Regions from separate parts of the Kineococcus sp. NBC_00420 genome, predicted to be linked through region 1. Evidence: riboswitches for the same ligand, from Rfam matches in the RefSeq annotation. Region 1 holds a riboswitch; the other holds the start of a gene.

Region 1 (3,202 bases):
GACGAGGTCGGCCAGCGGCAGCAGCACGTCGCGCACCGCGGCGACGGCGTCGGGGTCGAGCAGCGCGTCGCCGCTGGTCGCGACCATGACGGGGTCGAGGACGACCGGTCCGAGCGCGCGGGAGCGGAGCACCTCGGCGACGGCGAGGACGACGTCGGCCCCGGCGAGCATGCCGATCTTGGTGGCGTGGACGGTGATGTCGTCCAGGACGGTGTCCAGCTGCAGGCGGACGAACTCCGCGGGGACCGCGAGGATCCCCCGCACCCCGTGGGTGTTCTGCGCCGTCAGCGCGGTGACGACGCTCGCCCCGTAGACCCCGTGCGCGGCGAACGTCTTGAGGTCCGCCTGGATCCCCGCTCCCCCGCCGGAGTCGCTGCCCGCGATGGTGAGAGCTACGCGGACGGGAGGGGGAACGGGTGCGCTCACGATCCCCACCGGGTCCGCAACGACCGGGCGGCGACCTCGGGGTCCTCGGCGGCGCAGATCTCGGACACGACGCAGAAACCCGCGATCCCCGTGCCGTGCAGCTGCTCCAGGTTCTCGGGGTGGATTCCGCCGATCGCGACGCAGGGCACGGGAGAAGCCCCCACCACGGTCGCGAGACCTGCGGGGCCGAGCGGCGCGGCGGCGTCGGGTTTCGTCGGGGTCGCCCAGACCGGTCCGACCCCGAGGTAGTCCACGACGCCCGGGTCGATCGCGGCGACCTCCTCGGTCGTCGAGACCGACACCCCGAGCAGCATCCCGGGGGCGATCCGCCGGACCTCCTCGACCGGCAGGTCGGACTGCCCGAGGTGGACCCCGTCGACGCCGGCGATGAGGGCGATGTCGACGGCGTCGTTGACGAACAACGGGACACCGCTTCCCCGCAACGCCTCCTGCACGGCCAGCACGAGCGCGAGGCGTTCGCGGTCGCCACCGTCCTTGGCCCGCACCTGCACGGCGGTCACCCCGCCGGCGACGGCCGCACGGACCACCGCGGGAACTCCGCGGGGTCCGCACTGGGCGGTGTCGGTGACGAGGTAGAGCGTGGGGTCGAAACCCCGTCTCACGCGATCCGCCCGGAGCGCGCGAGGTCGTCGCGGACCGCGTCGGCGTCGACGGCGTCGAGTTCGTCCAGCCAGCGGATCGCGAAGGTCCCCGGCCCGACCCCCTGCGCAGCCGCGCGTTCCGCGGCGACGGCGACGTGGACGTGAGCGGCGACGGCCGCGACCAGGGGGTCCTCGGCGACGGCGGCGTAGGCGGCGACGAGGGCCCCGAGGGAACACCCCGCCCCGGTCGTGCGGGTCAGCAGCGGGTGGCCACCACTCACCCGGACCGTGCGTCCACCCTGGACGACGACGTCGACGACCCCGGAGACCGCCACGGCTCCCCCGGTGCGGTCGGCGATCTCGCGGGCGGCCACCAGGGCCTTCTCGACGCCGTCGGTGGAGTCGACCCCGCGACCGCCGGCTCCCGCGCCGGCCAACCCGAGGACCTCGGAGGCGTTGCCCCGCACCACGGTCGGGGCGTGCTGGAGCAGCTCGCGGGCGACGCGGGTGCGGAACTCCAGCCCACCCACGGCGACGGGGTCGAGGACCCAGGGGGTTCCGTTCCGGTGGGCGGACTCCGCCGCCAGCGACATCGCCCGGGCCTTCTCGTCGTCGAGGGTGCCGACGTTGACGAGCACGGCGGAGGCGAGCTGCGCGAACGTCGCCGACTCGTGGACGTTGTCCACCATGGCCGGGGAGGCACCGGCCGCCAACAGGACGTTCGCGGTGATCGTCTGCACGACGGAGTTGGTGAGGCACTGCACGAGCGGGGCGCGCTCGCTCAGCGCGGCGCGCGCCGCCACGACCTGCTCGGGACGGACGTGTTCTGGTGCAACGGCGGTCATGGCCGCGACATCCCTTCGTCAGCATTACCTGCGTCAGGTTCGACGGGTGTGTTCTCAGCTCCGTGATCTGCGCGGAGCACCCCGTGTCGCGGCCGACAGTAGCACCGTCAGGCCAAGGTCAAACGCCGGGTCGGCGCTGGGTCAGTTCTCCCCGCCCGCGCGTGCCTGGGCCCACAGGTCGACGCCGGAGTCGACGGCGAAGACGTCGATGGCCTTCAGTTCCTCGTCGCTGAACTCGAGGTTCGACACGGCGGCGACGTTGTCCTCGACCTGCTGGACGGAACTCGCCCCGATGAGCGTCGTCGTGACGCGACGGTCGCGCAGCACCCAGGCCAGCGCGAGCTGCGCGAGGGTCTGACCACGACCGTCGGCGATCTCCTGCAGGCCGCGGATGCGGGCCAGGGTGTCGCCGCCCAGGATCGAGGGGTCGAGGGACTTCCCCTGCGCCGCACGGGAGTCCTCGGGGATGCCGTTGAGGTAGCGGTTGGTCAGCAGACCCTGCGCCAGCGCGGTGAACGGGATGCAGCCGACCCCCTCCGCCTCGAGGACGTCGAGCAACCCGGACTCGATCCAGCGGTTGAACATCGAGTACGAGGGCTGGTGGATCAGCAGCGGGGTGCCGAGGTCGCGCAGGATCCGCGAGGCCTGCAACGTGCGCTCGGGACCGTAGGAGGAGATCCCGACGTGGAGCGCCTTGCCGGAGCGGACGATCGCGTCGAGCGCCCCCATCGTCTCCTCGAGCGGGGTGTCCGGGTCCGGACGGTGGTGGTAGAAGACGTCGACGTAGTCGAGCCCCATGCGCTGCAGCGACCGGTCCAGCGACGCCGTGAGGTACTTGCGGGAACCGTGGTCGCCGTAGGGACCGGGCCACATGTCCCAGCCGGCCTTGGAGGAGATCAGCAGTTCGTCGCGGTAGGGCTTGAAGTCCTCCGCGAAGAGCCGGCCGAAGTTCGTCTCCGCCGAGCCGTAGGGCGGGCCGTAGTTGTTGGCGAGGTCGAAGTGGGTGATCCCCAGGTCGAAGGCGCGGCGGGCGATGTCGCGCTGGGTCTGGAACGGCTTGTCGTCGCCGAAGTTGTGCCAGAACCCCAGCGAGAGGGCCGGCAGTTCGATCCCGCTGCGGCCGCAGCGGCGGAAGGGCATGGACTCGTAGCGTCCAGCGTCTGCGGTGTACGTTACCCGCCGATCCTGCCACGACCACCCCGCAGGAGGCACTGCCGGGCGAGCACATCGGGCCTCCCTGCGAGACTGGTCCCGTGAGCCCGCCCCCCGCCCGGACGTCCCGCCCCGCGCAGCGCGCGGGGAGTCCGCGGGGAGCTCGCGCGCTGGTCC
Region 2 (3,202 bases), 510 kb from region 1:
CCACGACGTGCAGGTCCGGGCGGAGCAGCCCCGCCGGGAGGTCGAGCGGCTGCGGGGCGGGAGCCCCGGGCAGCCAGAGCCCGTCGGCCAGCAGGGCCGGGTCGGCGAGGACCCGGTCCGGGGGGCCGTCGGCACGGACCCGGCCGTCGCGGCCGAGGACGACGACGCGGTCGACGTGCGGGGCCCACCCGGCGAGGTCGTGGTCGACGACGACGAGCCCGCGGTCGCGGGCGGCCTCGAGCACCGCGGCGCGCACGGCCCGGGCGGTGGGGGCGTCGAGCATCGAGGTGGGTTCGTCCAGCAGCAGCACGCCGGGGTCGGCGGCCAGCGTCCCGGCGAGGGCGAGCCGCTGGCGTTCCCCCCCGGACAGCGTGACGACCTCGCGGTCGCGACCGGCGGTGTAGCGGGCGGCCGCGTGGGCGCGGGCCACCCGCTGCCAGATCAGCGACCGGTCCAGGCCGGCGTTCTCGGGCCCGAACGCGGTGTCCCGGCCGGCGAGCTCGGCGACGACGGCGTCGAGGGGGTCCTGGACCAGGAGCCCGACCTCCCCGGCGCGCGGAGCCCGACCGTCGAGCAGGACCTCGCCGTTCGCGTCGACGTCGTCCTCGAGGAGTCCCGCGAGCGCCCGCAGGACGGTCGACTTGCCCGCCCCGCTGGGCCCCACGAGCAGGACCCGTTCCCCGTGCCGGAGGTCGAGGTCCACGTCGGCCACCACGGGTCGACGGGACCCCGCGGGGGTGACCGTCAGGCCGCGCAGGGTCAGGTCAGCCACGGTCGCGGGCGCGGCCGTGGTGCTCGCGGCCGGCGGCGAAGGCACCGAGCGCGCCGGAACGGGCCAGTCCCCGCACCAGCAGCCAGCCGCCCAGGCCGGCGACGACGGCGCCGGAGACGGCGAAGGTGCCCACGTAGAAGAGGCGCCAGCCGAGGTCCCAGGTCCCGTCGTAGCGGTAGAACTGCTCGAAGAGCCCTTCCAGGACCCCGGCGAGGATCCCGCCGAGGACGGCGACGGGCGGTCCGAAGCGGCGCCAGGCGAACAGCGCGACGGCGATCTCGACCCCGACGCCCTGGATCGTGCCCGAGACCAGGGTCGTGATGCCCCAGTAGTTGCCGAGCAGCGCCTCGACGGTCGCGGCGACCATCTCGGCGAGCAGCGCGGCGCCCGGGCGGCGGATCACGAGGGCGGCGACGACGGCCGGCAGCAGCCAGACCCCGGCGACGAGGCCCTTGAGCGGCGGCAGCGCCGCGAACAGCGGTTCGACGGCGAGGTACAGCACGTCCCAGCCCCAGAAGACGACGCCGAACGCGACGCCGAGGACGGCGGCGGTGACGAGGTCGACGGTGCGCCAGTGCGCGGTCCCGCGCGAGCGGGTGAGGGTGGTGCTCATGGTGGTCCTCCTGTGGTCCAGGAGGGGGACCCGCCGCCACCGTGGCCGCGGGTCGAGGACGTCCCGACTCCCTACGCCGGTGTGACCCGGATCAGGTTCGAGGGTCTGCGGGAACCCGCACTCTCAGCGCCACCCGGCGCTCCCCTGTCGTTGTCCCGCGACCCTACTACCCCCGTCCTCCCTCCCGACTCGTGATCGGGGCGGGGATCGCCCGCCGGACCACCGGTGGGGAACTGCGACCATGGCCGGGTGCTCCGGATGATGCGTGGACCCGACGGCGGCCCCTCCCGGGCGGTCCGGCTGATGACCCTGATCGTCGTGATCGCGGTCCTCGGGGCGAGCGCCGCCGCCCTCACGCCGGTCCTGGGGTGGCTCCTGGACCTGCTGTAGGGCAGGGTTCGGGCCATGAGTTCGATCGTCTGGAAGCTGGTCGGCCCCGGTGCCGGCATCATCGCGACGGCTGTCGCGAGCCGCGTCACCAAGAAGGTGTGGGTCTCGGTGACCAAGTCCCCGCCGCCGGACAACCCGGAGGACCCGGACGTCGCGTGGAAGGAAGCCGTCGTCTGGGCGCTCGCCTCCGGCGCGATCATCGGCCTGACCCGGCTGATCGTCGAACGCCAGGCCGCCGCCTGGTACCGCAAGAGCTTCGGTGAGCTGCCTCCGGGTCTCGGCCCGGGCGACGACGGAGCGGTGAAGGCCAACTCCTGATCTCCGGGTGCGGTCACGTCCGCTGCGTGCTGCGATGTGACCGCACCGGGAACGGGCTCGCGCGGACGTCCGTCCGCCACCTCCCCGGTGTTCTGGAGGAGGAACCGTGAGCGCTGCGGACAAGATCAAGAACGCCGCCCAGGACGTCGCCGGCAAGGCGAAGGAAGCGGTCGGCGGGGCGAAGGACGACGACGCCCTGCGCCACGAGGGTCAGAAGGACCAGGCCGCCGCCGACCTGAAGCAGCGCGGCGAGCACGTCAAGGACGCCTTCAAGGACTGATCCTCAGCCGAACAGTTCCACCAGCCGGTCCTGCCGGGTCTCGACGGTGTCGTCGACGACCCGCAGGGCCGGGTTCGCGTCGTGGTGGGCGATGATCTCGCGGGCTCCCTCCGCGAACGACGTCGTCGCCGCGAAACCCGGGACGAGCCGCTTGAGCTTGGTGTTGTCGAAGACCACCGAGTGCGCCTTGTCCCCCAGCAGTCCCGCGGCACCTCCCGGCGTCTCCCGCGCGATGACTTCGCTGGGGACGTGCACGAGACGGGGTTCGGCCACACCCGCCGCGGTCGCCAGCCGGCGCGCGATCCCGTCCCAGGTGAGGACCTCGTCACCGGTGATGTGCACCGCGTCGCCGACGACGGCGGGTTCCCCGAGGAGCGGGACGAGACCTTTCGCGAGGTCGGTGTGGTGGGTCAGCACCCACGTCGACGTGCCGTCCCCGTGCACGACGACGGGCTTCCCGCGACGCATCCGGTCGATGGCCGTCCAGCCGTCGTCGAGCGGGATCGACGCCCGGTCGTAGGTGTGGCTGGGGCGCACGACGAACGCGGGGAAACCTTCCTCGCGGTAGGCCCGGGTCAGCAGTTCCTCGCAGGCGATCTTGTCGCGGGAGTACTGCCAGAACGGGTTGTGCAGCGGCGTCGACTCGGTGATCGGGAGGTGCGCGACGGGTTTCTGGTAGGCGCTCGCGCTGGAGATGAAGACGTACTGCCCGGTCTTGCCGCGGAACTGCTCGACGTCGGCGCGGACGTGGTCGGGGGTGAAGGCGACGAAGTCGACGACGACGTCGAACTCGCTGTCCCCCAGCACCTCTCGCACCGCCGCCGGATCA

Evidence for each region. A riboswitch is a leader RNA that binds a small molecule or an ion and turns the genes downstream of it on or off. The one in region 1 is predicted to bind thiamine pyrophosphate.
Region 2: it holds a riboswitch for thiamine pyrophosphate, as region 1 does, so the genes downstream of both, OG218_RS11230 (ECF transporter S component) here and thiM (hydroxyethylthiazole kinase) in region 1, are expected to answer to the same signal.

Annotation. Positions count from the first base shown of each region.
Region 1 is NZ_CP107930.1:1,796,621-1,799,822, forward strand. Features, by position in the region: gene thiD (bifunctional hydroxymethylpyrimidine kinase/phosphomethylpyrimidine kinase) at 1-426, opposite strand, end outside; gene thiE (thiamine phosphate synthase) at 423-1,049, opposite strand; gene thiM (hydroxyethylthiazole kinase) at 1,046-1,873, opposite strand; TPP riboswitch at 1,867-1,967, opposite strand; gene mgrA (L-glyceraldehyde 3-phosphate reductase) at 2,015-3,085, opposite strand; gene OG218_RS08740 (GntR family transcriptional regulator) at 3,127-3,202, shown strand, end outside.
Region 2 is NZ_CP107930.1:2,302,329-2,305,530, forward strand. Features, by position in the region: gene OG218_RS11225 (ABC transporter ATP-binding protein) at 1-772, opposite strand, end outside; gene OG218_RS11230 (ECF transporter S component) at 765-1,385, opposite strand; TPP riboswitch at 1,437-1,541, opposite strand; gene OG218_RS11235 (hypothetical protein) at 1,635-1,775, shown strand; gene OG218_RS11240 (DUF4235 domain-containing protein) at 1,791-2,093, shown strand; gene OG218_RS11245 (CsbD family protein) at 2,200-2,373, shown strand; gene OG218_RS11250 (NAD-dependent epimerase/dehydratase family protein) at 2,377-3,202, opposite strand, start outside.